3 regions of the Parabacteroides sp. AF21-43 genome follow, and region 1 is predicted to be linked to each of the others. Evidence: riboswitches for the same ligand, from Rfam matches in the RefSeq annotation. Region 1 holds a riboswitch; each other region holds the start of a gene.

Region 1 (7,233 bases):
TTGGCTTGGTCGAAAAGCTTTAGCAATATCTCCTCACCTTGGCTTACGGCGATCTCGCCGAAGTTTCTCCGAAGGAATTGACGGACGTATTCCATCTCGCTATGCATGATCTTCCCGTCGGCACGGATGATATAGGATGCCATAACCAACATGGAGAAAAGGAAACTGTTACGTTCCCCGGCGTATGGGTCTCTTCGTATATATTCATCATCGTAATTGGTGCCGCCACCGAAAGACTGCCCCGTCATATTTGCCCCTTCCTCGAAGAAAGAGCCTAATATAATGCCGGCTAGAGCGCCTAGCGGTCCGAACGCCATAAATCCCAAGACGCCACCTATCCATTTCCCGATACCCATATTCCTGTTTATCTTATTTGTTGATTACCGATATGCAATATTCGTAAAAAAACGGGAGATATGCAAATGTGAAAGGCGGGTGTGTGAAGCATACCCGCCTTGCGGTTATTTGGAGAGTTGGATCTTGAATGTTTTCTCATTTATCCGGATGACATACGTACCGAAGGGCAATCCCTCGTAGCCCTGTAAGCCTACTTGCTTTTGGTAGCGTACAATCTTTCCATTGAGTGCGATCACCATCACTGGCTGTAGGCTGGGAGTGTAAACAAATAGAACTCCACCTCGGGAAGTGATTTGCGGATCCGTTTTGTGAGAATCGATGGAGGTTGGTATCTCAGGTTCCCCCGGCGTAGGATCTATGGGGGTTTCCGGATCGGTCCCCGCATCTACTGCTTCTGCCAAAAGGATTTCGATGAAGCCAGCATCCAGATAGCCCCCTTTCTCCGGGGTAGGCACGATCGTTTCCCCAAGGACGGCTGTCATCTCTTCTGCTTCGATGAGACAAGAAGAGAGACTGCCTCCGGTGAGGCTTTGCGCATACGCATGGTTCAAGCCGCAGATGGCTATGAATACGAATATGAGTTTCTTCATGATTAATAACCTCCGTTTTGTGTCAGGTTGGGATTTCTATCCATTTCTTCTTGTGGTATGGGCAATAGGGCTTTGTAAGCATCCATATTGAAATATTTTGCGCTATAGTTTAATATATTCAGATAGAGATTGCCTCGTTTGTAAGTCGAATGATAGTTGTTCATATATTCTTCCATCAAGGAAGCCTCGGTGATTTGTGCCGTTGGATTCAACTTCCAGTCTGCGATCTTCTTGATGAAAGCCAAGATGCCGCTTTTCGCTTGAATGGCAGAAGCTGCTTGCCAATTCCCTTTTAATAACTGGGCCTCATAGAGCAGGATTTGGATATCTTTGGCGGTTAGCTCTCCTTCTTTCGATAATGAAGAGACTCCTTGTGCTTCTGTGAAGTCTGTGATTATGGCATCAAGAACGTCTGAACGATCTGATTGGGTAACGTTAGCAGATTCTGAAAAGGACAAGGTTTTCAGTACTAAGGGGACACGCCCGAACCAAGAGGTCAACATCAAATGAGCATAAGCTCGGATGGCTTTGGCTTGCTTGATGGCATTGGTCTTTACGTTTTCGGTGATATCTGAACTTGTGTTTTGGGCAAGGCCTTCCAATAGATTGTTACATCGATTGATTGTTTCATAAGGTATCTGCCATAGACTTGTTAGCATACCTCCAGAATTAGGTGTATATGTCTTATTCTCAAATTCATTAAAAGGAGTTGTGATATCCGGAGATCTCTTGTTCATGAAATCAATATCGATTTCTGTATTTAGAAGGTTATAATCATCCCAGGGACTGTCAGAATTAGGATCGATTATGGTAGCAATAGATGCTAAAATATCATCGTCTGTTTTCCAATGACTTTCAGGATAAACCCCGGTTTCTCTTACTTCATATATGAATGGATAGCTTTTGGTTTCATTATATTTGTTTTTGAAGACTATAGTACATGAATAGTGAGCTTCTGGAGTATATTGCTTCGGGGGAAGAATACTTAGTGTTAAAAGTCTACCGAATGGTCCGGATTTTAAGCCGCAATCGTTATTAAATGAAATGTCGGATGGTAATCCAAGGATTTCCATAGTTACCTCTTGGTCTGTATCATCTAGATATTTCACGAAAAAATTACTGCTTGTGGGATTGTAAAGCGTTGAGGAAAGGGATGCTTTCCCTGTTAAAATCATAGCGCTGTTGTTATCATTTGGTAATACCCAAAAATCATGCTTCTTCTCGGTTTCGCTTCCTACCGTTCCCGCTCTCTCCGCATACAGCGCATACGGAACGGAGAGCATTTGTGACGTTGACATCTCCTTATAATTGCCCCCTCCATCTGTGTCCATGCTGATCCGAAGGTAATAGGGGGATTGGCTCCAATCAATCTCGGTGAAGATACCGTTTATCGCTGTTCCGTTTCCGATTTGTAGATTGACTACCCCATTCTTGGCTGTCGTTGTATGGTGCGTTTCTCCATAAACGGTTGTACCGGATGCGCTCCCTTGTACGATTTCTATTTTAATTCCGACTTCCTTGTCTGATATAGGATTGCCTCCGGCATTTCGTGCTACCGCTTGGAAGTTCATTGCCTGTGGTGATTGGGCGTAAGAAAACAGGCTGCTTAATAACATTGCTACCCCAAGTAACCATTTGTTCATGATTGCATTTGATTTAAGTTGTCAACCTGTCCCTTCGGCTGAACGATATTAATAAAAAAGCGGGGACCATCGGCTATTACCGTATTTGGGGCTCTGGACTGCCTACGAGTTGATAATGGCACAATGATCCCGCGCCCTATGTCGATATATGTCTTCCCATAAGGGAGGTATATAACAAACACAAGCGCAGGAGCCATTTGGTCTATTATCCCAACTCATTAGAATTGTCCAGATTCCAAATACGGGATAATATCGAAACGCTTCTACGTTATTTTCTCAATACAATGCCAAAGGTCGGAATATTTCTTGGAAGAATGAAATATTTAATCGATAATAAGAAAATGTCGTTCAAGTAAGGGACACACCCGGAAGGATTATAGAGCCGCCTCCTATCTATACACCATCTTCTATAAGGACGGGTCGGGCAATTGTGTCGCAGATGGACGCTCCGGGATGTGTCCTTTCCGGCATCCTTTCCGCAAGTTGAACGGAATGAGTTGCGGTATATATTTTCACATCGGGGGCTATCATCACGTTGTTACCGATAATGATATTGTTATTATCGAGGAACGTACAGTTCTTGTCATTGTTGAGCCTTACTCTTTGTTTGAGCCAATTATTACGACAAGGTAACGCAAGCAAGAATAGGCAGCTTCAAATTGATATGCCTTCAAGCATACGCAAAGTTACACAAAATAGCTGAGAACACGAACAAACGAAATGTATAAAAACTGTACTTGCCTGTTGACTCTACAAAAAGTAAGGCTTTTTCATTTAACATCTCATTTAAGTGGAGCTTCTTGTAAATTTTAGCATGCGCTATTGTTTTCGGTGGAAGGATTCAGGAAAACACGTACGACCTTTCCAGAAAACACGTACGACTTTTTTCAAAAACATGTATGTGTTTTCGCAGAAAGATTATCCTGTTTTTTTAATGTTGATTTTTAATGCTTTATGCATAAGCTTCTCTTGTGAGCTTATTGTACGGAATTTTACTTGGGATCCGTGTATTCCGTATATTCCGGCCTGGCTGAAGTGGATAGTTAAATAAAAAATACTATCTTTGCCCCCGAATCGGTTCCGCATATACCATTCGGGTATGTGGATTAAAAGGGAATCGGGTGTGAATCCCGGACAGTCCCGCTGCTGTGAAGCTCCGAAGAACATCTTGAAACAACACTATCGCCACTGGTTCTAGCGACCGGGAAGGCCTCAAGATGGGAGTCAGTCAGAAGACCTGCCATTCATTAAAGGCTGTTTTTGCTCGAGGGATTAGGAAAGCAGTACGAAAAGAATAAGAATCAATAGTTAATGATTTATGGAGAATTTATGTCCTCGTGGCGACATGATCCGTAAAGTGCTTGTTGCGAATCGAGGTGAGATCGCTATCCGTGTGATGCGCTCATGTAAGGAGATGGGGATTCGCACTGTTGCCGTATATTCGGAGACCGATCGTACCGCTCGGCATGTAATGTATGCGGATGAGGCAGCCTTGATAGGCCCGGCGGCTTCCAAGGAAAGTTATTTGAATATAGACAATCTGATCGCTGCGGCGAAACGGCACCATGCCGATGCGATACATCCCGGTTATGGTTTCTTGTCGGAGAACGCGGACTTCGCACGCCGTTGTAAGCAAGAAGGATTGATATTTATCGGCCCGTCAGCGGAGACGATGGAAGCGATGGGAGATAAGATCGCCGCACGCAAACGCATGATCGCCGCAGAGGTTCCTGTGGTTCCCGGTACGGAGCAACCGTTGCAAAGTGCGGAAGAAGCGCTTCGGGTTTGCGAAGAAATTGGTTTCCCTGTTATGCTGAAAGCTTCTATGGGAGGTGGAGGAAAAGGGATGCGCCTGATACATGAGAAGGGCGAGGTTGTCGAGGCTTATCATACGGCTCGTTCAGAATCGTTGTCCTCATTTGGTGATGATACGGTATATATAGAGAAATTCGTAGAGGAGCCGCATCATATAGAATTCCAGATATTGGGAGATAACCATGGTAATGTCATTCATCTATTTGACCGGGAATGTTCGGTTCAACGTCGTAACCAGAAAATAGTAGAGGAAAGCCCGTCTCCATTCCTAACAGCGGACTTACGTAAAGAAATGGGGGAAAAGGCTGTGGCTGCGGCTAAAGCGGTTCATTATTCCGGAGCGGGAACGATAGAGTTCCTTGTAGATAAGGACCGCCATTTTTATTTTTTGGAAATGAATACCCGGCTACAAGTAGAGCATCCTATCACGGAAGAAGTGGTAGGGGTGGATTTGGTAAAGGAACAAATCCGTATCGCCAATAATGAGGTTTTGCATCTTCGTCAAGAAGATCTTTTCCAACGAGGACATGCCATCGAGTGCCGGATCTGTGCGGAGGATACGGAAAATAATTTCATGCCTTCCCCGGGTATTATCCGGCAATTAACGGAACCGAATGGTATCGGGGTACGTATCGATAGCTATGTATATGAAGGGTATGAGATTCCGGTCTATTATGACCCTATGATCGGTAAATTAATCGTATGGGCAACGACACGTGCGTATGCGATCGAGCGTATGCGCCGGGTTCTATATGAATATAAAATCACGGGCTTAAAGACGAACCTCAGTTATTTGAAACGTATCATGCATAATCCTGATTTCGTGAAAGGGGAATATAATACATTATTTATCGCTAAGAATGCCCGGATGCTACAACGGTCTAACGGTAATAACGAGGAAATCGAGAATATCGCCATGATCGCCGCTTATATGGATTATTTGATGAATTTAGAGGAAAATACTTCTACCCAATTGGTGGATACACGTCCTATCAGCCGTTGGCGGGAGTTTGGTTTACAAAAAGGTGTCTTACGGATTTAACGGGTATTGGTTATGGAAATACATATCGGAAATCGTGTGGCCGATGTGACATTGGTCAGTAAAGAAGGGAATAAAGTCCGGCTTTCTATCGACGGGAAGCCGTATGATGTGGATATCGTGATGACGGAGAACGGCAGTTGTTCTGTCTTGCACGATGGGAACTCATTTAACGCGGAGATCATCTCCGGAGAAGATCATCGGAGTTATGACGTGAATATGTTCTACCGTTCCTATCATGTGGATATCGTAGATACCCAAAAGAAATATTTGCGTATGCGTAAAAGTGCGGAAGAGAAGCAAGATGACAAGATTGTCGCCCCGATGCCGGGTAAAGTCGTGAAAATACCTGTGCGGAAAGGAGATCGCTTGGAAACGGGGGATACCGTGGTCGTACTTGAGGCGATGAAGATGCAGAGTAACTATAAGGTAAGCTCAGCATGCGTGGTAAAAGATATATTGGTATCCGAGGGAGATTCCGTTGATAACAATCAAGTGCTTATGACTTTAGACCTATTAAAAGATGATTCATATGAATAACGAGCAATTATATAAAGATTTTGAGGCTTTGAATAAAGAGGCCTCGTTGGGAGGAGGATTGAATCGCATTGAGAAACAACATGCTTGCGGGCGTATGACCGCCCGTGAACGAATCGAGATGCTGTTGGATAAAGGGACTTTCAATGAGCTGGATAAATTCGTGGTGCATCGGTGTACAAACTTCGGGATGGATAAGAATAAGATTCCCGGTGATGGAATGGTAAGTGGTTATGGAAAGATCGATGGTCGTTTGGTATTTGTTTACGCTTATGATTTTACCGCATACGGTGGGACCTTGAGTGCCACGAATGCCGCTAAGATCGTGAAAGTGCAACAATTAGCCTTAAAGAACGGAGCGCCGATCATCGCCTTGAATGACTCGGGGGGTGCCCGGATTCAAGAAGGGGTGAATAGCTTGGCTGGTTATGCTTCTATCTTTTACCAAAATACGATGGCCTCGGGAGTCGTTCCCCAATTATCGGCTATTTTGGGGCCTTGTGCGGGGGGCGCTTGTTATTCCCCGGCTTTGACCGATTTTATTTTTATGGTCAAAGAGCAAAGTCATATGTTTATCACGGGGCCGGATGTCGTAAAGGCGGTGACTCACGAGGTGATCGATAAGGAAGAGCTGGGCGGGGCGCAGGTACATAGCGGAAAAAGCGGGGTCGCACATTTTGTGTGTGATACGGAAGAGGAGACTTTGATGAGTATCCGGGAACTTCTGAGTTTCCTGCCTTCTAATAATATGGAAGACGCTCCAGTTATAGCTTGTGCTGACGATGTGCGTCGGGTAGAAGAGTCGTTGCAGCATGTGATTCCGGAAGATCCTAATGTCCCTTATGACATCAAGGATATTATAGAGCCGATAGTGGATAATCATTACTTTTTCGAGGTTATGCCTCATTTCGCTCGCAATATTGTAGTGGGATTCGCTCGTTTGGGAGGCCGTACCATAGGTATCGTAGGGAACCAACCTGCCTTTTTAGCGGGAGTCTTGGATATCGATGCTTCTGATAAGGCCGCACGTTTCATTCGCTTCTGCGATTGCTTCAATATTCCATTGATCACGTTCGAGGATGTGCCGGGCTTCTTGCCGGGCTGTACGCAAGAACATGCGGGAATTATACGCCACGGGGCAAAAATTGTCTACGCTTATGCGGAGGCCACGGTTCCCAAAATCACGTTGATTACCCGGAAGGCTTACGGGGGAGCCTATATCGTAATGGCAAGTAAGCCTACCGGTGCCGAT
Region 2 (15,598 bases), on a different contig from region 1:
TTCGAATATTTTCTCTGGGGCGGGACAGCCAATCGCTTTTAACAATTTACTCTCAAACTCATAATTCGTCAGGCGGAAAGACGGGCCGCTACTAATATTATAGAAACGGTTCCAAAACTTATCCGGCACCTCCTCCTCGCATACATTCGCTAGTAAGCGACCGGAATCCTCGGCGGTAGCCCATTCCAGCACGCCGTCTAGCGGTACGTGGAATGTGATTGGGTCCGAACCCTTGAATAATAATTCGGGGCATAAGATACCGGTTTGGCGAAGGCACGCCCAATGTTTAATACCCGACTCCACGAAAATACGTTCGGCTATTGTCTTTGAGATGGCATAATGATCATAGACACTTATATTGATCGGATCTCCCGTACGTCCCCAATGAACAGGTGCGTTACGGTGGCCGGTTTGCGCTACGGAGCCGATATAGACTACCTTGATCCGGTCTGAGTTCGGTTGTGCTTTTACGGCATCCACGATATATTGGGCGGCGGTCGTGTTTACTTTCAAGGTTTTTTTAGGGAAATAATCCGCTGCCGGGGAAACCATTCCACCTACATGCAATACGTAGTCCGCCCCCATTACTCCATTTAAGACATCTTGATAATTTGTCAAGTCTCCCCAAACGATACGGATCCCTGCCATGGCCTCATATGCGGCTAATTTCTCTTTATTGATTTTGCTTGGACGAGCCAAAAGTGTTATATTAAAACGATCTAGCCGCTTGGACAACTCGACCAATCCGGCATGTCCCATCGTCCCGGTGGCTCCGGTCAGAAAGACGGTCTTTTTACTTTTCATGATATAATTTAGTGTATAATGAAAGACTTAGGATACTATCGGGTAGCGAAGGTATATAAAAAAAAACTCCCAACCAATAGATTGAGAGCTTTTGTAGTGGATACGAGAATCGAACTCGTATTACATGCGTGAGAGGCATGTGTCCTAACCGTTAGACGAATCCACCATTTAGGTGTCATTGTTTTTGTTTGACGATGCAAAGGTAGATATATTTTTTAATTCTGCAATAGTTGAACCGAGTTTTTTTGAAGAAAAAGTGTGTTTTTTATCAAAATGCCAAGAAAACGGGGAGAATACCACTAAAAGGCGTTAAAAGTAGTTGCGATTTCATTGTTTTTTCATTGTCGGTACTGTTTATTTATTCTACCTTTGCCATCTGTAATTGAACAAAATAGTATTGAACATTACTAATACCAGTTTAATAAACAACTAATATTATGGCAGAACTTAAAGAAAAACTTTTCTCAGAATTCGCTCCTGTGTCTACTGAAGAGTGGATGGCGAAGATAACGGCCGACCTGAAAGGGGTACCGTTTGAGAAAAAGCTTGTTTGGAAGACAGGCGAAGGATTTAATGTAAATCCTTTCTATCGTGCAGAAGACATCGAGGGTTTAAAGACTACAGAGTCTCTTCCCGGTGAATTCCCTTATGTTCGTGGAACGAAGAAAGACAACGATTGGAAGGTACGCCAGAACATTGAAGTTTGCTGCTTCAAGGGTGCTAATGAGAAAGCACTTGACCTTTTGACGAAAGGTGTTACTTCTCTTGGGTTCATCATCAAAGGTGATGAGGTGAACGAGGAGAATATAGCTACTTTATTAGAAGGTATTTGTCCGGCTTCCGTAGAATTGAACTTCAACACTTGCAACTGCAAAGCGGAGAAGTTGATCGGTATCTTGGCTGACTACTTCAAAGGCAAGGGTGTCGACGCAGAGAAGTGCTACGGTTCTGTAAACTATGACGCTTTCAAGAAACCTTTAGTAAAAGGTAAAGAAAACAGTGAGTGGGTAGAAGGTGCCGCAGCTGTGCTCAAAGCTGGACAGGCTTTGCCTAACTACCGTGTATTGGCTGTAAATGCGTTCCTTTTCAACAATGCTGGCGCTTACATTTCTCAGGAATTAGGTTACGCCTTGGCTTGGGGTAACGAATTGATGGCAAAACTTACCGAGGCTGGTTTCACCGCTGACGAGGTTGCCAAGAAAATCAAATTCAATTTTGGTATCAGCTCTAACTACTTCATGGAAATCGCTAAGCTCCGTGCGGCTCGTTGGTTGTGGGCCGAGATCGTAGCCGCTTATAAGCCGGCCTGCGAATGCGCTTGCAAGATGGTTGCTCACGCACAGACTTCAGAGTGGAACATGACGGTTTACGATGCTCACGTAAACTTGCTTCGTTCTCAAACTGAGGCTATGTCTGCCGCTCTTGCCGGCGTAGACTCTATCACGGTTCGCCCGTTTGATAAGATTTACCAGACTCCAGACGATTTCTCTGAGCGTATCGCACGTAACCAACAATTATTATTGAAGGAAGAGTGCCACTTGGATAAGGTCGTTGACCCGTCTGCCGGTTCTTATTATGTAGAGGTATTGACGAATTCCTTGGCTGATGTCGCTTGGAAGTTGTTCTTGGAGGTTGAGGAAAAAGGAGGATTCTCCGTTGCCGTGAACGCAGGTGAGATCCAAAATGCCGTTAACGCTTCGAATGTAGCTCGTAAGAAAGCGGTTGCTACCCGTCGTGAGATCTTGTTGGGTTCTAACCAGTATCCTAACTTCACGGAAGTAGCTGCCGATAAGATTCAAGAAAAAGGTTCTTGCTGTTGTGGCGGTGGTCATTGCGGTGAGGCAACGATCCCGGCTCTAGATTTCTCTCGCGGCGCTTCTGAATTCGAGGCTTTGCGTATGACGACAGAGAAGAGTGGCAAGACTCCGAAGGTATTTATGTTGACGATAGGTAACTTGGCGATGCGTTTGGCTCGTTCACAGTTCTCCGCTAACTTCTTCGCTTGTGCCGGATATAAGATAATTGATAACTTAGGCTTCGATACGGTTGAGGCTGGTGTTGAGGCTGCTGTCAAGGCGGGTGCCGAGATCGTGGTTCTTTGCTCTAGTGATGACGAGTATGCAGAATTCGCTCCTGCCGCTTACAAGGCTTTGGCCGGACGTGCCGAATTCGTTGTAGCCGGAGCTCCTGCTTGCGCGGACGACTTGAAGGCTCAAGGTATCGACCAGTTCGTAAATGTAAAGAGCAATGTGCTTGAGACATTGAAAGCATTCAACGCTAAATTAGGAATCGCTTAAGTATAAACAATTATGAGACCAGATTTTAAAAACATAGATATAAAGAATGCCGGATTCGCAGCTACAAACGCTGCCGAATGGGCAAAAGCCAATGGCATCGAGCCCAATTGGAAAACACCCGAGCATATCGAGGTGAAACCTGTATATACAAAAGAAGACTTGGAGGGTATGGAGCACTTGAACTATGCTTCCGGTTTGCCTCCTTATCTACGTGGCCCGTACAGCGGTATGTACGCTATGCGTCCTTGGACAATCCGTCAGTACGCAGGTTTCTCTACCGCTGAGGAGTCTAACGCTTTCTATCGCCGTAACTTGGCTTCCGGTCAGAAAGGTTTGTCCGTTGCGTTCGACCTTCCGACTCACCGTGGTTACGATGCCGACAACGAACGTGTGGTTGGTGATGTAGGTAAAGCGGGTGTATCTATCTGTTCCTTGGAGAACATGAAAGTGTTATTCGATGGTATTCCTTTGAACAAGATGTCTGTTTCCATGACCATGAATGGTGGTGTGCTTCCGGTATTGGCATTCTATATCAACGCAGGTTTGGAGCAAGGTGCTAAGTTGGAGGAAATGGCCGGTACGATCCAGAACGATATATTGAAAGAGTTCATGGTACGTAATACCTATATCTATCCGCCTGAGTTCTCCATGAAGATTATCGCTGATATCTTCGAGTACACCTCTCAGAAGATGCCGAAGTTCAACTCTATCTCTATCTCCGGTTATCATATGCAGGAGGCTGGTGCTACGGCTGATATCGAGATGGCTTATACGTTGTGCGACGGTATGGAATATCTTCGTGCCGGTATCAACGCCGGTATCGATGTGGATGCGTTCGCTCCCCGTTTGTCATTCTTCTGGGCTATCGGTGTAAATCACTTCATGGAGATCGCCAAGATGCGTGCGGCTCGTATGTTGTGGGCGAAGATCGTGAAGAGCTTCGGCGCTAAGAACCCGAAATCATTGGCATTGCGTACACATAGCCAGACTTCCGGTTGGTCATTGACCGAGCAAGATCCGTTCAATAACGTAGGACGTACTTGTATCGAGGCTATGGCCGCTACATTAGGACATACACAATCTTTGCATACGAACGCATTGGATGAGGCGATCGCTTTGCCGACCGACTTCTCTGCTCGTATCGCTCGTAATACACAGATTTACATTCAGGAAGAGACTAAGATCTGTAAGGAGATCGACCCGTGGGCTGGTTCTTACTATGTAGAGTCTTTGACGAATGAGTTGGTACATAAAGGTTGGGCATTGATCCAAGAGATCGAGAGCATGGGTGGTATGGCGAAAGCCATCGAGACAGGTCTTCCTAAGATGCGTATCGAGGAAGCTGCCGCTCGTACACAGGCTCGTATCGACTCTGGTGTTCAGACCATCGTTGGTGTTAACAAATATCGTTTGCCGAAGGAAGATCCGATCGATATCCTTGAGATCGATAATACAGCCGTACGTAACGAGCAGATCGCCGCTTTGAAGGAGTTGCGTGCTAACCGTGACGAAGCCGCTGTTCAAAAAGCTTTGGCTGATATCACGGAGTGCGTGAAGACGAAGAAGGGCAACTTATTAGAGTTGGCTGTTAAGGCTGCTGGCTTGCGTGCGTCATTGGGAGAGATCTCCGATGCTTGCGAGGTGGTTGTAGGTCGTTATAAAGCAATCATTAGAACTATTTCAGGCGTGTATTCATCAGAAACTAAGAAAGACGCAGACTTCCAGAAAGCTTGCGAGCTTTGCGAGCAATTCGCTAAGAAAGAAGGCCGTCAGCCTCGTATCATGATCGCTAAGATGGGTCAGGACGGACACGACCGTGGCGCTAAGGTTGTCGCTACTGGTTATGCGGACTGTGGTTTCGACGTAGATATGGGACCGTTGTTCCAGACTCCGGCCGAGGCTGCCCGTCAAGCTGTGGAGAACGACGTTCACGTAATGGGCGTTTCTTCTTTGGCCGCTGGTCATAAGACGTTGGTTCCGCAGGTTATCGAGGAGTTGAAGAAACTAGGTCGTGAGGACATCATCGTTATTGCTGGAGGTGTAATCCCGGCTCAAGACTATGACTTCTTGTATAAGGCTGGCGTTGCCGCTATCTTTGGCCCGGGTACTTCCGTATCGAAGGCAGCTTGCCAGATCCTTGAGATCTTGTTAGGCGAATAAATAGAGTTTAGACCTTACGGTTTTTAAATAAAGAGAGGCTGGACAATTGATTTTGTCCGGCCTTTTTTAGTATTGTATGCGGGTTTATGTACTTTTGTAGCGATTATTCAATTAAAAAGGGAAAGAATCATGGGAATCGTTATAGGTATAGATGTGGGAGGTAGCACGACCAAGATCGTCGGCGTGGAGGATAAGAAGATCAAGAACCCGATGTTCGTGAAAGCTACCGATCCGGTAACCTCTTTATTCGGAGCCTTCGGTAAGTATATTTATGATAATAACATCTCGCTCTCGAATATAGAGAAAGTGATCTTGACGGGTGTAGGTAGCGCCTATATCGATCAACCTTTATATGGCTTACCAACTGCGAAGACGGATGAGTTCCTTGCGAATGGGCTAGGGGCGCAATATAATACGGGACTGGACAGTCTATTGGTGGTCAGCATGGGAACGGGTACCTCCTTTGTCAAGGTACAAGGCTCCACGATCGAGCATATCGGGGGATTGGGTATCGGTGGCGGAACAATCCTCGGCTTGTCTAAGCTATTATTGAAAACGCATGACTTTCACCAAATAGCGTCTTTGGCCGAGCACGGTTCCTTGAATGATATCGACTTGCATATCCGGGATATTACGCCGCATCCGCTACCCGGCCTGCCGCTGGACGTGACAGCCTCTATTTTCGGAAAAGCGGACGCGAACGCTAAGGTTGAGGATATCGCTCTCGGTATCGTTCATATGGTCTTGCAGACCATCGGACAAGGAGCTGTTTTCGCCTCGTTAAATGGCGATATCAAGAATATCGTATTGATCGGTAACCTGACTCGCTTGCCACAATGCCCGGATATTTTCCCCCGTCTGGAGGAGATGTGCGATGTCCATTTCAAGATACCGGAGTATGCCGAATATCGCACGGCTATCGGGGCGGCTTTATGCTATATCAGGAACCGGGAATATAAGGATATTTTTTGTGGAAAGTGTTAGGCTACATCAAAACTTTATGTATCTTTGCTACATGCTTTGTTCCCTTTCGGCAATCGCCGGATAGGGATTAAAAGGGAATCGGGTGAGAATCCCGGACAGTCCCGCTGCTGTAAGCTTCATAAACGGGTTGAGCAATACTGTTGCCACTGTTCATTCAAGTGAATGGGAAGGCGCTTAAGACCGGAAGTAAGTCAGAAGACCTGCAAGGCGTGTATATTTTCGACGGCTTCGAGGAAAGGCCGGAAGAGAACGCAAGAACCGTATCCGGTTTTTACTATTCTTTATCCAAGGTTTTCTTATCAAGTCGTCTCATGGTTTCGGATAATTATTTTGCCATAATAATTAGGGAAAGAAGCATGAATCTGACCGACGGGATGAGCTCCGTGTGTAAGATGCATGCTTTCTTTGCGTTTAAAGGACTGGGGTATTCCGTGAACACTCTATAGAGAATATTTGTTTATTATTAGAAAAGTGCGTTTATTTGCAACGAGTAATTAACAAAAGAAGTATGAATATGAAGAAAATTGTGGGACTTGTTATGGTTGCCTTGCTAGCGTTGATGGCGCTTCCGGCGAACGCTCAGCTTAAATTCGGTATCAAGGGAGGTGTGAATATATCGTCTGTTCATTTCAACTCGGACGTGTTGAAAGCGGATAACGTAACCGGCTTCCAAGTGGGTCCGATGATCGAGACGACCTTACCGTTGGTCGGTGTCGGGATCGATGCGGCAGTGTTGTATTCGCAAAAAGGTTTGGAAACGACCTCGGCTGGCGGGGTGAAGACTTCGATGAAGACGGATTATATCGATGTTCCGGTCAACTTGAAATGGAAATTCGGCTTACCGATCGTCAAGGCGTATCTGGCAGCCGGTCCGTATATCGGTTTCCGTGTAGGCGGTGATAAGTTTTGGGATATCCCGGGTTCCGTAGCGGATCAGGTGAAGGCGAAGAATTTCAGCGCAGGTCTTAACTTCGGTGCCGGCGTGGAGCTGATCAGTCACTTGCAGGTGGGTTTCAATTATGGTCTGGGACTGACTGATAACTATAGTATTGAGAAGGTGAACCTCTCCGACGGTGCCGGAAAGAACCGTGGATGGTCTATCACGGCAGCGATCTTGTTCTAAATAGGTGAAAATAAAATGAGAGAGGCTGGGCTTTAGAAGTCCGGCCTTTTTTGTTATTTTTGGGCTCGTAATGAAACACCTGTTTGAATGAAATACGCGGACGTCATACTTCCCCTTCCTTTGGAGAATAGCTATACCTATCGGATACCCGAAGATCTGGAGAGAGCCGTGACTCCCGGTTGCCGGGTGATCGTGCATTTCGGGAAGAAACGATATTATACGGCTATCGTCATGGAGGTACACGACCGGGAACCGGTATCCGATTTTGAGACGAAGGAGATCTACGCTTTGCTGGATGCCACGCCGGTGCTCCGCCGTCCGCAACTCCGTTTCTGGAAATGGATATCTTCTTATTATATATGTAAGCTGGGCGACGTGTATAAGGCGGCCTTGCCTTCCGGCTTAAAGTTGGAAAGCGAGACGGCGGTTACTTATAATGAGGATTTCGAGGCCACCGCCCCCTTGCGCCCGAACGAGCAAGCGGTACTGGATGCTTTTAGCGGGGTTTTGAAATTGACGATCTCGGAGTTGGAGAAGAAGACCGGTCTTCGAAATGTTGTCCCGATCGTCTCTTCCTTGATGGTGAAAGGGGCGGTCGAGGTGAGCGAGGAGCTAAAGCGAGGATTCGTTCCCAAGACACAGGCGTTTATCCGTTTGGCCGAGGCTTACCGGGATGAGACGAAATTACAGGCGGTGTTCGAGGATTTGAAACGAGCGAAGAAGCAAGAGCTTCTGCTGGTCAGCTTCTTGGATTTAAGCCATACCTTGAATCCCGCTTTATCGAAGGAGCTTTCCAAGAAAGAGCTATTGGAACGCAGTGGTTATACCTCTGCGGTATTGGAGGGGCTGCTGAAACGGGGTATCTTGGAGAGTTACGAGAAAGAGGTGGGTCGTTTGCAAGTATCTGTCTGCCGCTTGCAAGAGCCGAATCCGCTCAGTCCGGCGCAAGAGAAAGCCTATGGAGAGATCCATGAGGCTTTCAAGACGAAGGAGGTCTGCTTGCTTCATGGCGTGACTTCCAGTGGTAAGACCGAGATATACGTCCGTTTGATCCATGAGGTCTTGCGGCTGGGGCGGCAGGTTTTATATATGTTGCCGGAGATCGCTATCACGACCCAGATCACGGAACGGCTGGCGAAATTATTCGGGGATAAGCTATTGGTCTACCACTCTAAGTTCTCGGATAACGAGCGGGTGGAAGTTTGGAATAAGCTATTGCATAACGACGAGCCTATGCTGGTATTGGGGGTCCGTTCGTCCCTCTTCCTTCCGTTTAAGGACTTGGGCTTGATTATCGTGGACGAGGAGCATGAGAATACGTATAAGCAGCAGGACCCGGCACCCCGTTACCATGCCCGTAACGCTGCCATCGTCTTGGCGGGTATGCACGGCGGTAAGACCTTATTGGGTTCCGCCACCCCCTCCATCGATTCTTATTTCAACGCTACGGCGGGGAAATACGGTCTGGTTGAGTTATCTACCCGCTACGGTGATTGCTTGATGCCGGAGATTATTACGGTGGACGTGAAGGAGCTAAAGCGCAAGAAGATCATGAAAGATACCCTTTTCTCCCCTCTGTTGGTGGAGAAGGTGCGGGAGGCCCTATCCCGGGGCGAGCAGGCGATCCTATTCCAGAACCGCCGGGGATTCGCCCCGATGATCGAGTGCCGAGGGTGCGGGTGGGTGCCTCGTTGCGTGAATTGCGACGTTAGCCTTACCTACCACAAGGCGCATAATCAGCTGGTTTGCCATTATTGCGGTTATACCTACCGCTTGCCGCAGGTATGTCCCGAGTGTAAGGGGACGGAGTTCAAGATGCAAGGCTTCGGTACGGAGAAGGTAGAGGAGGAGATCGCTGGGCAATTCCCAGCGGCGAAGGTGGAGCGGCTGGATTTCGATACGGCCCGTACCCGCACGGCTTACGAGCGGATCATCTCGGATTTCGAGAAGGGGAAGACACAAATCTTGATTGGTACCCAGATGTTGTCGAAGGGATTGGATTTCGGGAATGTCAGCGTGGTCGGAATCCTGAGTGCCGATAGCCTGATGAATTTCCCTGACTTCCGGGCGCACGAGCGGGCTTATCAATTGATGGTACAGGTTAGCGGACGTGCCGGACGACGGGATAAGCGGGGTACGGTGATCTTGCAGACTACTCAGCCGGAGCATCCTTTGATCCGTATGGTGCAGCATTTTGCTTATAAGGAAATGGTGAGCTTGCAATTGAGCGAGCGTAGTATGTTCCGTTACCCGCCTTACTACCGTTTGATCGTCTTGATCCTTCGGAGTCGGAATGAGGAGGCTTTGCAGGAAATGTCTGCTTTATACGCCGAGAAACTTCGTGCTCGTTTGGGTGAGCGGGTGTTGGGGCCGGTTACGCCGCCTATCACTCGGGTACAGACGCTTCATATCAAGAAGATCGTCTTGAAGATCGAGATATCCGCCGGGATCGCTCCGCTTCGTGAGATATTGGAGGGTATTCATACTGAGATGCAAGGATATGTACCGTTTAAGCAGTTGCTGGTTCATTATGATGTGGACCCGGCTTGAGAATTGAAAATGGAGAATTGAAAATTGAAAATTAATGGAAAGGAGCTTAGTGATGAAGGAGGAGAAGGTACGGTTGTTGTTTGTGTGCTTGGGGAATATATGTCGCTCTCCGTCGGCGGAGGCAGTAATGAAGAGGTTGGTGAAGGATGCGGGATTGGGAGATCGGATTGAGATCGATTCCGCCGGGATCACCGGGTATCATGAAGGAGACCGGGCGGATTCACGGATGCGGGCGCATGCGGCCCGTAGGGGATATGTGTTGGATTCGATCTCCCGTCCGGTACGTCAGTGGGACTTCCATGACTTCGATTTGATTATCGGCATGGACGACCAAAATATAACGGACTTGAAACGGATGGCTCCCGATCTGGAATCCGTCGCTAAGATACATCGGATGACCGAGTTCTCCCGGAATAAGTTGTACGATCACGTCCCGGATCCTTATTATAGCGGTGCCGAGGGCTTCGAGCTGGTCTTGGATCTATTGGAAGACGCTTGCGCCGGGTTGTTGGAATATTGCCGATTATTACGATGCCCATCGTAAGGTTGCTAGAATGCCCATTGTAAGATGCTTATAACTGCGATTATAAGAACCTTACAATAGGCATTATGGTTCTGTGCCGATGGCTGTATGCCTATCTGCTTGATAATTATTGTTTTTTCAAGTCCGGATAGCTGATTCGGGTATGGAACATGGTTTTCAGTTTGTCTACGAATACGCTCTTTATGGTCTCCACGTCCTTGAAGGTCAGCGGAGCGCTCTTTAGCAAGCCGTCGGCGATCTGCCCGTCGATGATCTTGTTCACCAAGGCGCTGATACTCTCTTCGGTATGTTCCTTCAAGCTGCGGGAGGCGGCTTCCACGGAATCGGCCATCATCAGTACGGCGGTCTCCTTCGAGAAGGGATTCGGGCCGGGGTAGGTGAATAGCTCGTCGTTAATCGGCTTGTCCGGGTATTGGTTCTTGAAAGAGTTGTAAAAATACTTCGCCTTGCCACGCCCGTGGTGCGTACGGATGAAGCTGATAACCGCCTTGGGTAACAGGGCCTTCTCGGCGATCTTCACGCCCTCGGTGACGTGGCTGATGATGATCTGCGCGCTTTGGTCGAACGATAACTGGTTATGCGGGTTCACGCTCGATTGGTTCTCGGTGAAGAAGACGGGGTTGCTCATCTTCCCGATGTCGTGATAAAGGGCGCCGGTACGTACCAGTTGGGCGTTGGCGCCGATCTTGGCGGCCGCCTCGGAAGCGAGGATGGATACCTGCAAGGAGTGCTGGAACGTGCCCGGGCAAGTCTCGCTAAGCTTTTTCAAGATCGGGTTGTTGATGTTGGACAGTTCCACCAAGGTGATGTCCGATACGTAGCCGAACGTCTTCTCCAGCATATATACCAATACGTAGGTGAACATGACGAGGATGAAGTTGATGCCGAAATAGAGCATCATCATCCAGTTGATCTTATTCAGGTTCGCCTCTTGGAACAACGTGAGGCTCATGTAGCAGATGGCGTACGAGAGGAAGATGAAGAATGCGCACCGGATCAGTTGTGAACGTTCGCTCAGGTTTCTCAGGCTGAACGTCACGACCATGCCCGCTATGGTTTGTAGCAACAGGAACTCATGCGGGAAAGGTACCATCAACGAGCAGATCAGCACGATGATAAGGTGCGTGAAAAGCGCCGTCCGGGAATCGAAGAAGGTACGTACTACGATCGGTACGATGGCGAACGGCAATATATATACGTTGAATAATGCGTAGGTAACACATAGTTCCGTAAGGATGCAACTCACGAATATGCAGAGGATCAAGAATAGTACGTTCTTCCGGTTGTGGAATATCTTCAAGCGGAAAGACCATAGGTAGAGCCAGAAACAGAACATTAGCCCGAAGACGAGCACGAATTGCCCGGCCAATATGATGCCTTGCGTCTGCGTGCCTCCGGTCTTGGCCTCGTGTATGGCCTTTAGGGAACGGAGCACGTTGTAGGTATGGTTGTCGATGATCTCGCCCCGGTCTACGATACGTTCTCCGGCTTGTACCATGCCGTTGGCGATCGATACGCCCTGTAGCATATCCTCCTTGATCTTGTCGGACATGTCAGCGGCATAGGATATGTTCTCGGTGAGGTAGTTATTGATGTCACACGATTGCAGGATGGATTTGTCCAGCCGTGACGGGCAGTTGTTGATAATGAACTCGTAGGCGGTGCGCACGGTGAAGAAGTCGCTCACGTAGCGGGGCTGTGCGATGGCGTTCTCCAAGAGGTTGACACGGGAGTATTCCTCTTTCCGTAGCTCGTCCAGATCCTGCGACGAGATGATACCGTTCTTGTATAAGTTAATTAGACTGCTCTCGATGTACTGCATGTAAGCGGGGGATACTTTGCTTCGCAGGCTATTGTCGTTATTGTAGTTGGTGCGCAGTTTCTCGATCTCTTCCTTTTGGATGCCGGGGTTCATGCGGTAATAAGGCTCGAACTTACGGAGTACGCTGTCTTTCTCCGCTTTTACCTCGTCGTCGGTCTTGTAGATCGGGAAATCGCTCGGGGCGGTGAGTAATCCATATCTCCAAGGCTTGCCCTCATAGAACTGATAACGGAATTTTCCCTCCCGGGGGAAGAAGTAGGCGATAAGTAACGCGGTCACCACGAAGTAGACCACGGTCGGTATATTGTAATTCTTCTGTTTCATATAGATTCCTTTTAGCGTCCGAAATATACGTAAAAAACTTCACTAAGCGGAAAAAAAGGCGTACTTTTGCCCCATTATTATAGAATGTAAGTATTATGACTCAAAGAAAAGTAAGAGTACGCTTTGCGCCTAGTCCTACGGGGGCGCTGCATATCGGAGGTGTCCGCACGGCTTTATACAACTATTTATTCGCTAAACAGAATGGCGGTGATATGATTCTCCGTATCGAGGATACGGATTCCCAACGCTTCGTTCCCGGGGCGGAAGACTATATCATCGAGGCCTTGACTTGGCTAGGTATCAAGTTCGACGAGGGCGTGAGCTTCGGCGGCAACTACGGCCCGTATCGCCAGAGCGAGCGTCGTGAGATCTACAAGAAGTATGTCGATCAATTGCTGAACGATGGCCATGCTTATATAGCGTTCGATACGCCTGCCGAGTTGGAGGAGAAACGGAAGGAGATCGCCAATTTCCAATACGACGCCTCTACCCGTTCGCTAATGCGCAACTCGTTGACACTTTCCCCTGAAGAGGTTCAGAACCTAATCGAGTCCGGTCATCAGTATGTGGTTCGTGCTAAGATCGAGCCGAATGAGGATATCCATGTGAATGACTTGATCCGTGGCGAGGTCGTTATCAACTCCTCTATCTTGGATGATAAAGTATTATATAAATCGGCTGACCAATTGCCTACTTACCACTTGGCGAATATCGTTGACGACCATTTAATGGAGGTTACCCATGTGATCCGTGGTGAGGAGTGGTTGCCGAGCGCGCCGCTTCACGTATTATTATATCGTTTTTTCGGTTGGGAAGATACGATGCCTAGTTTCGCCCACCTGTCGTTGCTGTTGAAACCGGAAGGTAATGGTAAGTTGAGCAAGCGTGACGGCGATCGTCTGGGCTTCCCTGTATTCCCCTTGGAATGGCACGATCCGAAGACGGGTGATGTCTCATCGGGCTATCGTGAGAGTGGCTACTTCCCCGAGGCTGTCGTAAACTTCCTTGCTTTGCTGGGTTGGAATCCGGGTAACGATCAAGAGGTGATGAGCATGGATGATTTGATCCGTTTGTTCGACCTGTCTCGTTGCAGCAAGAGCGGTGCTAAGTTCGATTATGAGAAAGGCAGATGGTTTAACCATCACTATTTGCTGGAGAAGAGTAATACGGAGATCGCTGACCTATTCTTGCCGATCGTGGAAAGCCACGGTATCCAGACTACCCATGCTTATGTAGAGAAAGTAGTCGGCATGATGAAAGGCCGTGTCAATTTCGTGAGTGAGTTATGGGATCTTTGCTCTTTCTTCTTTATCGCCCCGACGGAGTACGATGAGAAGACTCGCAAGAAACGCTGGAAGGAAGATTCGGCTGTTCAATTGGGTGAGTTTATCGAGCAATTGCGTGCCCGTGAGCCGTTCGACGTAGAAGGTACCGAGAACGAGTGCAAGGCTTGGATCGAGAGCAAGGGATATCATTTGGGGAATATCATGAACGCCGCCCGTCTGGCCTTGGTTGGCGAGGGCAAGGGCCCCGGCATCTTTGATATCACCGAGGCTTTAGGTAAAGAGGAGTCTATCCGCCGTATCCAACGGGCTATCGAGATATTAAAATAATCATGTACAGTTTAGCAATACATCTCTACGCTTTTGTAGTCGCTTTGATCTCGCCTTTCCATAAAAAGGCGAGACTGATGCGATTCGGGCAATGGAAAACAAATTCCATACTTCGTGAGAAGATCGACCGGAACGCTAAATACATCTGGTTCCATGCCTCCTCGCTGGGCGAGTTCGAGCAAGGGCGTCCTATGATCGAGAAGATCAAGGCGGAACATCCGGAGTATAAGGTGTTGCTGACTTTCTTTTCTCCCTCTGGCTATGAGGTACGGAAGAATTACAAGGGAGCGGACGTGATCTGCTATCTTCCTTTCGATACGCCTTTCCGGGTGAAGAAGTTCCTGAATTTGGCGAACCCGGCGATCGCCATATTTATCAAGTACGAGTTTTGGGGGAACTATTTGCGTGAGTTGCGGAAGCGGGGAATACCGGTTTATATCATTTCCGCTATATTCCGCCCCGACCAGCTATTTTTCCAATGGTTCGGAAAGCCGTACCGGAAGATGCTATCTTATTTTAATCATCTTTTTGTTCAGGACGAGCGTTCGATGAAACTCTTGAACGAGTTCGGTATCACGAATGTGACGGTGACCGGCGATACCCGTTTTGATCGGGTGTTGGATGTCCGTAAGCAAGCTCGTGAGCTTCCGTTTATCGAACGTTTCTTGGAAAGCAAGGAGGGTAAGAGGCCGATCGTGATGGTGGCCGGCAGTTCATGGCCTCAAGACGAGGCGATCTTTATCCCTTATTTCCATGAGCATCCGGAGATGAAGTTGATTATCGCCCCGCATGAGATTCACCGGGAACATCTCCTTTCTATCGAGGCGATGCTAAAACGTCCGTCCGTCCGTCTATCGGAGGCGCATGAGGATGATCTGGCCGATAAGGATTGCTTGATCATCGACAGTTTCGGACTCTTATCTTCCATTTATCGCTATGGACAGATCGCTTATATCGGTGGTGGTTTCGGAGCGGGTATCCACAACACGTTGGAAGCCGCCGTTTATGGGATGCCGGTCTTATTCGGCCCGAGATACCATAAGTTTAAGGAGGCGAAGGATCTGATCGCCGTAGGTGGTGGTTTCTCCATCACAGACGATTCCACTTTCCGAACGAAGATGGACGAGTTATTGACCGACCCGACAGCCTTGGAAACCTCCGGGCAAGCTGCCGGTGATTTTGTGAAAAACAGTGTAGGAGCGACGGATCAGATCTTGCGGCAAATCCATATCCGTTAATAGATAAAGCCGGGTTTGCTATTCGAGTGATTGTATGCCCAGACTCTTTTGATATAGCAATGGAATACGGATGAGATAGATGTACGGATTGGTAATTGAACGATTCGCATTGTCTATCTCATCCGTATTTTATTTTAAT
Region 3 (8,341 bases), on a different contig from region 1:
CGATACCTTTGCGCACATAATCAATCACAAATTAATCGACATCATGATACAGACAGTTGTTAAACGGGACGGGCGTATCGTTGGCTTCAACGAGGAGAAGATAGTAACCGCTATCCGTAAAGCCATGTTGCATACAGACAAGGGAGAAGATATGCAACTGATTCGCCAAATCACAGACCATATCTCATTCAAGGGAGAACCTCAAATGACCGTAGAGGCGATTCAAGATGCCGTGGAACTGGAATTGATGGCCAGTAGCCGGAAGGACGTAGCGCAGAAATATATCGCTTACCGAAATCAGCGAAGCGTAGCCCGCAAGGCGAAAACACGGGATATGTTCTTGGAGATTATCAATATCAAATCCAACGACATCACCCGTGAGAACGCGAATATGAACGCCGATACACCCGCCGGCATGATGATGAAATTCTCCAGCGAGACCACCAAGCCGTTTGTAGATGACTATTTATTGAGCGAAGAGGTCAAGGAAGCCGTATCAAACAACTATCTCCATATTCATGATAAAGATTATTATCCGACTAAAAGCTTGACCTGCGTACAACACCCGTTGGATCGCATCTTGAAATACGGGTTCTCCGCCGGTCATGGCGAATCACGTCCGGCTAAACGAATCGAAACCGCAAGCATCCTTGGCTGTATCTCTCTAGAGACCGCCCAAAACGAGATGCATGGCGGACAGGCGATACCGGCGTTCGACTTCTACCTAGCTCCTTACGTACGTAATAGCTTTATCGAGGAAGTAAAGACCTTAGAGGATTTATACGGACAGGATTTCTCCCACTTATATAATAAGCCTATCGACGATTACCAGACACAGACCTTGGATGGATTAAGCGGTGATAGACGCGTCATACAACATGCCATCAACCGCACGGTAAGCCGTGTACACCAATCGATGGAGGCTTTTATCCATAATATGAACACGATCCATTCCCGTGGCGGCAACCAAGTGGTATTCAGCTCCATCAATTATGGAACCGACACCTCGGCGGAAGGTCGTTGCATCATCCGGGAGTTATTAAAAAGCACTTACAGAGGCGTAGGTAACGGCGAGACCGCTATCTTCCCGATCCAGATATGGAAAAAGAAACGAGGCGTAAGCTATCTGCCGGAAGACCGTAACTACGATCTTTACCAATTGGCCTGCAAGGTTACCGCCCGTCGTTTCTTCCCGAACTTCTTGAATCTCGACGCGACCTTCAACCAAAGCGAGGATTGGAATGCGGACGACCCTCAACGCTATATCCACGAGGTAGCGACCATGGGATGCCGTACCCGTGTATTCGAGAACCGTTTCGGACCGAAGACTTCTATCGGACGAGGTAATATCTCCTTCTCGACGATCAATATCGTACGATTGGCTATCGAGTGCATGCAAGTGGAGAACAAGGAAGAGCGTATCGCCCTATTTTTCGCTAAACTGGATCATATGCTGGAACTTACGGCTCGTCAGTTGCATGAGCGTATGGAGTTCCAGAAAACCGCTTACGCAAAGCAATTCCCGTTGTTGATGTCTTCCTTATGGTTAGGCTCGGAAAAATTGAAGCCTAACGATTCGATTGCCTCCGTTATCAACCAAGGTACCTTGGGCATCGGCTTTATCGGACTGGCCGAATGTTTGGTGGCCCTTACCGGTAAGCATCATGGCGAAGATAAGGATTCGCAAGCCTTAGGCGTAAGGATCGTTACGTATATCCGGGATCGTGCCAACCAATTCTCGGAGCAATACCAACACAATTATAGCGTACTGGCAACTCCGGCTGAAGGCTTGTCCGGCAAGTTCACGGGAAAAGATCGTAAGAAGTTCGGATCGCTCCCCGGTATCACGGATCGGGATTATTATACGAACTCTAATCACGTTCCGGTATATTATAAGTGCAGTGCCCGTCATAAAGCAGAAGTAGAAGCTCCTTATCATGATTTGACTCGTGGCGGCCATATCTTCTACGTAGAGATGGATGGTGACGCTACGCATAACCCCGAAGCGATCATGCGTGTCGTGGACATGATGGATAAATACAATATCGGATACGGTTCCGTAAACCATAACCGTAACCGTTGTCTGGATTGTGGCTACGAGAACTCCACCCCTAATCTGGAAGCCTGCCCGAAATGCGGCAGCAAACACTTGGACAAACTTCAACGCATCACCGGCTATCTGGTAGGAACCACCGACCGTTGGAACAACGCCAAGCTATCCGAGCTAAACGACCGTGTCACCCACAACTAATTTTCAATTACCATGTTGTCTATCATAGATATCATCGAAGATACCACCGTAGACGGTCCGGGATTCCGGACCGCCATCTATGCGGCGGGTTGCCCGAACAAATGCCCGGGCTGCCACAACCCCGAATCATGGGATATCCATAAAGGGAAGAAAGTAAGAACGGAAGAGATCGTGGATAAAGTATTGGCCGACGAATTCGCCAACGTCACCTTCAGCGGCGGAGACCCTATGTTCCAGCCGGAAGGTTTCACCGAGGTAGCCAAGGCAATCAAGGAAAAAAGCCAAAAGACGATCTGGTGCTACACAGGATATAAATTCGAGGACCTGATAAAGAATCCGGCACAAGCCGCCTTGTTGTCCTATATCGACGTATTGGTAGATGGCCGCTACAAACAAACCCTTCGGGATGAGAGCCTTTTATTCCGGGGAAGCAGCAACCAACGGCTGATCGACGTACAAGCGTCTTTAAATAAAAAGGAAGTCGTGAAATACAAGTACAACCCTTTCATTTAAGGAAATTCTCCAATTATAGCCCGGATATTAACAAGATTTCATACCTTTGTCCCGAATTGGTTCCGTTTCGCCCAACCGGGGTTACGGATTAAAAGGGAATCAGGTGTAATTCCTGAACAGTCCCGTTGCTGTGAAGCTCTATTTCAAACATTCTGGAAACACTTTCGCCACTGGTATATAAGAATATAGCCGGGAAGGCTTTCGGGATGGGAGTCAGTCAGAAGACCTGCCAGTTAGGGAGAAGTCGCTCGCGAGGACAGAGCGGCTTGGTACGAATCATTTTCTAAACAGGTTTTAAATAATGGTGTTATCCTTTGCTAGAAAGGGATACCTTGCTTGCGTATTATCGATGCTGGCGATAGGTATGTCCCATGGACAAAGCAAACTCGACTCTATCCAGCACTTGGACGAAGTTACGGTCACGGCCCGGAGTTTCAGCTTTAAAGAGGTAATTCCTTCCCAAAAACTATCGGGGAAAGAATTACAAAATTTGAACAGTCACACGGTAGCAGATGCTTTACGCTACTTCTCGGGTGTCCAATTGAAAGACTATGGGGGCGTAGGAGGTATCAAGACCGTAAATATCCGAAGTATGGGAACGAACCACATGGGTGTTTTCTACGACGGCATCGAATTAAGCAACGCACAAAACGGACAAGTAGACCTCGGGATGTATTCTTTGGACAATATCGAGGAGATTTCTTTATACAATGGCCAGAAGAGCGATATCTTCCAATCCGCGAAAGATTTCGGCGCGGCCGGTACGCTTTATCTGCGTTCTCGTCGTCCTCGTTTCGAAGATGGAAAAACAACGAATATCCGTGCCACGATGAAAGTCGGTTCTTTCGATGTTATCAACCCCTCGGCGCTGTTCGAATATAAGATATCAGAAAACGTAGCCACCTCTTTCAGCGCCGAATGGTTAAGCGGAAGCGGTAAATACAAATTCCGTTACCGCCGTATCAACCCTGCCGGAGAGATCGCTTACGATACGACCGCCGTCCGGGAAAACGGGGATATCAACGCCACCCGCCTAGAGGCCGGACTTTATGGCAAGATGAGCGACGGTACTTGGAATCTTAAGTTCTACAACTACAATTCCGAACGAGGAATCCCGGGAGCCATCGTAAACAACGTATGGAGACGTGGTGAACGGGTATGGGATACGAACTCTTTCATGCAAGGCTCCTATATCAAAGAAATCAATAGCAAATTCAAGACACAGGTGAACGCGAAATATGCATTCTACCGTACGCATTATGTGAATAACGACGACAAGCTGATTCATGTAGATAACCTGTATAAGCAACGAGAGATTTACCTATCCTCCGCGAATGTCTATTCCATCCTCTCAAACTGGGATGTATCCGCCTCTTACGACTTGCAATGGAACAAGATGAACGCCGATATGTACGGATTCGTTTACCCGGAACGCTTCACCAACCTCCTTTCGGTCGCCACGGCGCTCCGGTTAGGGAAAGTAAAATTACAGGCCAGCGGACTGGCGACCTTTATCAACGACCGTGTAAAAGAAGGCCCCACACCGGAAGCCCGGCAAATCCTTACACCCGCCGTATTCGCCTCCTACAAGCCGTTTGAGAAACAAGACTTTAATGTACGCGCTTTCTATAAACGGATCTTCCGTATGCCTACCTTCAACGATTTATATTACGCCGATATGGGAAACTCCAAATTAAACCCGGAATATGTAACCCAATATGATGCCGGCTTCGCTTACACGAAAACATGGGAGAACCATCTTTTCTATCGCTTCAAGATACAGGCGGATGGTTATTTCAACAAGGTGAAAGACAAGATCATCGCTTATCCCAAAGGCCAGCAATTCCGTTGGACTATGTTGAATTTAGGTAAGGTAGAAATCAAAGGCATAGATGTCAGCACGGAAACGACCGTCAATCCGGTAAAAGATTTATTCGTCACGCTACGAATACAATACACCTATCAAAAGGCCCAAGACTTCACGGATCCCTCGGATACCTATTACGGAGATCAAATCCCTTATATCCCTTGGCACAGCGGTTCCGCCATCGCGCAAGCCTCCTTCAAGGGATGGAACCTCAACTACAGTTTCATCTATGTGGGAGAGCGGTATAACCAGCAGGAAAATATCAAATACAATTATACGCAACCTTGGTATACCAGCGATATTTCCTTGTCGAAAGATTTGAAATTCAAGTTCGGGCTTATCAAGGCCGCCGTGGAGGTAAACAACCTGTTAAGCCAAGATTACGACGTGATCCTGAATTATCCGATGCCGAAGCGAAATTACAAAGTGTCTTTAACCATCGAGATATGAAAAGATATACATTATATATAATAGGTATCCTGATCGGTTGCGCTTTTTCATCCTGCCGCAAGATCGAGATCGTAGTTCCCTCGGAATACGAGCTGGTTTCCGACGGTATCCATCCCGAGGCGAATCCTCAAGGGATGTATTTGGTGAACGAAGGGAATATGGGAAGCAATAAATGTACGCTGGATTATCTGGATTACGTGAACGGTTATTATATCCGTAACCTCTACTCGGAACGGAACCCGAACGTGGTCAAGGAGCTGGGCGATGTAGGCAACGATATCCAGATTTACGGAAGCAAGCTTTATGTCGTAGTCAATTGTTCCCATAAAGTAGAAGTACTGGATGCCCGGACTTGCGAGCGGATCACGCAAATAGACATTCCCAACTGCCGGTACATCCGTTTTTACCGGGGAAACGCCTATGTAACCTCTTATGTCGGCCCGGTGCAAATCGACCCGAACGCCCCACAAGGAGCCGTATACCGGGTAGACACGACCAGCCTGAAAGTAGACGCCAAAGTCATAGTCGGTTACCAACCGGATGAGTTGGAGATTTTGGGTGAATATATCTACGTAGCGAATTCCGGAGGATATCGTGCCCCGGAGTACGACAATACGGTTTCCGTAATCGAGCTAAACCGTTTCAAGCAAGTTCAAAAGATTCCGGTAGGGATCAATCTGCATCGTATCCGTGCGGACAAATACGGTAAATTATGGGTAACTTCCCGGGGAGATTACGATACGGTACATTCCAACCTGTATGTACTGGAAAAACGAAAAGGATATAACGAGATGGTGGTTACCGATACCCTGAATATCCCTTGCTCTAACCTTTGCATCAGCGGAGATTCCCTTTTCTATTACAGTACGGAATGGAACGTGAACACGCAGAGTAACAGCATCTCGTACGGAATCATAGATGTCCGTACCAAAGAGGTGATCAGCACGAACTTTATCACCGACGGTAGCGAGAAAGACATTCGTATCCCATACGGGATCATGGTCCATCCCTATACGAAAGACATCTTCGTCACCGATGCCAAGAATTACGTATCCAGCGGGACCCTCTATTGCTACGATAAGAACGGGATACGAAAATGGGGCGTACGTACCGGGGATATCCCCGCCCATATGGTTTTCCTTTATAAATAGAACAGCGTTATGAGACAAGTTTTATATCTATTCATTTCAGGTTTCCTAGCATTTCTATCCTGTACCCAAGACAAGATACAGATGGTTAGCTTGGGTATCGATGATGTCTATTATCTGCCCCGCATGAAAACCTATCTACTCAGCCCGGCCTTTACCGGCGACGAGTATCGGTGGACACTGCACCGGAACGGGACGGACTCTCTCGTATCTACCGAACGTTCTTATATCTTCCTTGCGAAAGATACGGGCACCTATCAGATGACCTTCGAGATCATCGATAAGGAGACCCCCTATAAGCACGATTTTCGTTTCGAGGTGATGCAGGAGGATATAGAGTACAGTCCTTACCTATCCAAGGTATACGACTTTTGTCCCGCACCGGGTCAGTTCGTCAATACGATGCCCGAATACGAGGAAGGCGATACGAAAGAAACCATACTGAAAAAGGTAGAGGAGAATATCTCCGGTACGAATGACGTGATGATCTCCCTCGGAGGATACGGAGGATACGTTATCTTCGGCTTCGACCATACGGTCATCAACGTCAAAGGGAAGAAGGACTTTATGATCCTTGGGAACTCTTTCTATTCCGACCTGCCGGAATATCAAGAGAAAAAGGGAGGCAGCTGCGAGCCCGGTATTGTCATGGTCTCTTTCGACACGAACCTGAACGGCTTACCGGACGATGAATGGTACGAACTGGCCGGTAGTGAATACTATAAACCGGAAACCATCAAGAATTATCGCATTACCTATGATCGTCCAGATCCCAACAAGATCCCCGAGCCAGACATGGGCCAGCAATGGAGTGACGCTACTTATGTACCATGGAAAGATAATCAAGGCAATACCGGTTATATAGCGAAAAATATATATCATACGCAAAGTTATTATCCGAAATGGATTGAAGAGAATTCCTTGACTTTCTCCGGTACCCGGTTAAAGGATAACGCTACGGACGAGAGTGATACGGGTAAATACTACGTACTCTATTCGTATCCATGGGGATACGTGGATAACCATCCGAACGATTACAAGGATCTGAACAGCTTCGATATCGAATGGGCCGTGGACGCGGAAGGCAATAAGGTGGAATTACCCGGCGTGGACTTTATCAAGGTATACACGGCGGTAAACCAATATTGCGGTTGGATCGGAGAGACCTCGACGGAGATTATCCGTGCGCAGGATTTACACATCGCCACCCCTTCCATCATCGTACCCGATCCGGTAAGCGAACAAATGAAATTACAATATGATCAAGCAATCTTAAAAATAAAAGGCTTATGAAAAAGACGATTACCTTACTTCTCTGTACGTTCGCCACGAGCGGCCTAATGGCCCAAGGCAATACCTCATGGATCGCCGCCGGCATCGATCGGGTCCAAATGAGGGATGTACCGTCACAATCTTCCATCCTGCGTTCCACGGATATGGATTACAGTCAAGGTACATTTATCGTAAACGAGGATTGGTACGGCCATCAGAACAGTACCGTCAATTTCCTTACTCAAGATGGAGAATGGCACTATCGTGTCTTCCAGACCGAGAATCCGGGGCATGAGTTAGGATGTACCACGCAATTCGGTACGATCTATGGCGATAAGTTCTACCTAGTCTCTAAGCAAGAACGAGATCCCGGGGCAAAAATCACCGGAAGCCGGTTTGCCGTATGCGATGCCAAGACCATGAAGGTGATCAAGGAATTCAAGTATATCGCCCAAAACGCCGAGGGCAAATCCATAGCCGACGGCCGTTCCTATCTTCCGGTAGACGAGCACAAAGGCTATATAGGAACCAGCAACGGTATCTGGATCTACGATAGCGATAAGATGGCGATCGGCAAACAAATAGAAGGTTCCGGAAATCCGAACGCCGATGGATACGGTGAGTTGTATTATGCCCAGATCGGTACCATGGTACGTGCTAACGACCTTGTCTTTGCCGTCCATCAACAATATGGTTTATTAATAATAGATCCGAAAACCGATAAAATTATCCGTACCATCGCCGCCCCGATCGAGAAAGAGACTGTAAAAGGGCTAGAGAAGGAGATTCAACGAGGTTTCGGCTCTATCGTTCAATCCAAGGATGGTACGCTCTGGATCA

What was found. A riboswitch is a leader RNA that binds a small molecule or an ion and turns the genes downstream of it on or off. The one in region 1 is predicted to bind cobalamin.
Region 2: another riboswitch for cobalamin. It lies ahead of DWX84_RS00760 (porin family protein); the one in region 1 lies ahead of accC (acetyl-CoA carboxylase biotin carboxylase subunit).
Region 3: another riboswitch for cobalamin. It lies ahead of DWX84_RS20030 (TonB-dependent receptor); the one in region 1 lies ahead of accC (acetyl-CoA carboxylase biotin carboxylase subunit).

Annotation. Positions count from the first base shown of each region.
Region 1 covers NZ_QTMG01000012.1:726-7,958, forward strand. Annotated here, with positions in the region: gene DWX84_RS10275 (DnaJ domain-containing protein) at 1-356, opposite strand, end outside; gene DWX84_RS10280 (hypothetical protein) at 462-947, opposite strand; gene DWX84_RS10285 (RagB/SusD family nutrient uptake outer membrane protein) at 950-2,590, opposite strand; partial or broken gene DWX84_RS22180 (sugar O-acetyltransferase) at 2,987-3,172, opposite strand; cobalamin riboswitch at 3,649-3,850, shown strand; gene accC (acetyl-CoA carboxylase biotin carboxylase subunit) at 3,936-5,447, shown strand; gene DWX84_RS10305 (biotin/lipoyl-containing protein) at 5,460-5,984, shown strand; gene DWX84_RS10310 (acyl-CoA carboxylase subunit beta) at 5,977-7,233, shown strand, end outside.
Region 2 covers NZ_QTMG01000001.1:168,406-184,003, forward strand. Annotated here, with positions in the region: gene DWX84_RS00735 (NAD(P)-dependent oxidoreductase) at 1-804, opposite strand, end outside; tRNA gene DWX84_RS00740 (tRNA-Glu) at 899-970, opposite strand; gene mutA (methylmalonyl-CoA mutase small subunit) at 1,242-3,101, shown strand; gene scpA (methylmalonyl-CoA mutase) at 3,114-5,261, shown strand; gene coaW (type II pantothenate kinase) at 5,391-6,245, shown strand; cobalamin riboswitch at 6,265-6,468, shown strand; gene DWX84_RS00760 (porin family protein) at 6,760-7,368, shown strand; gene priA (primosomal protein N') at 7,456-9,918, shown strand; gene DWX84_RS00770 (low molecular weight protein-tyrosine-phosphatase) at 9,953-10,462, shown strand; gene DWX84_RS00775 (HD family phosphohydrolase) at 10,569-12,608, opposite strand; gene gltX (glutamate--tRNA ligase) at 12,704-14,221, shown strand; gene DWX84_RS00785 (3-deoxy-D-manno-octulosonic acid transferase) at 14,224-15,459, shown strand; gene DWX84_RS00790 (C1 family peptidase) at 15,594-15,598, opposite strand, start outside.
Region 3 covers NZ_QTMG01000041.1:8,463-16,803, reverse strand. Annotated here, with positions in the region: gene DWX84_RS20040 (anaerobic ribonucleoside triphosphate reductase) at 44-2,251, shown strand; gene nrdG (anaerobic ribonucleoside-triphosphate reductase activating protein) at 2,264-2,764, shown strand; cobalamin riboswitch at 2,805-3,013, shown strand; gene DWX84_RS20030 (TonB-dependent receptor) at 3,066-5,081, shown strand; gene DWX84_RS20025 (YncE family protein) at 5,078-6,232, shown strand; gene DWX84_RS20020 (cell surface protein) at 6,242-7,522, shown strand; gene DWX84_RS20015 (DUF5074 domain-containing protein) at 7,519-8,341, shown strand, end outside.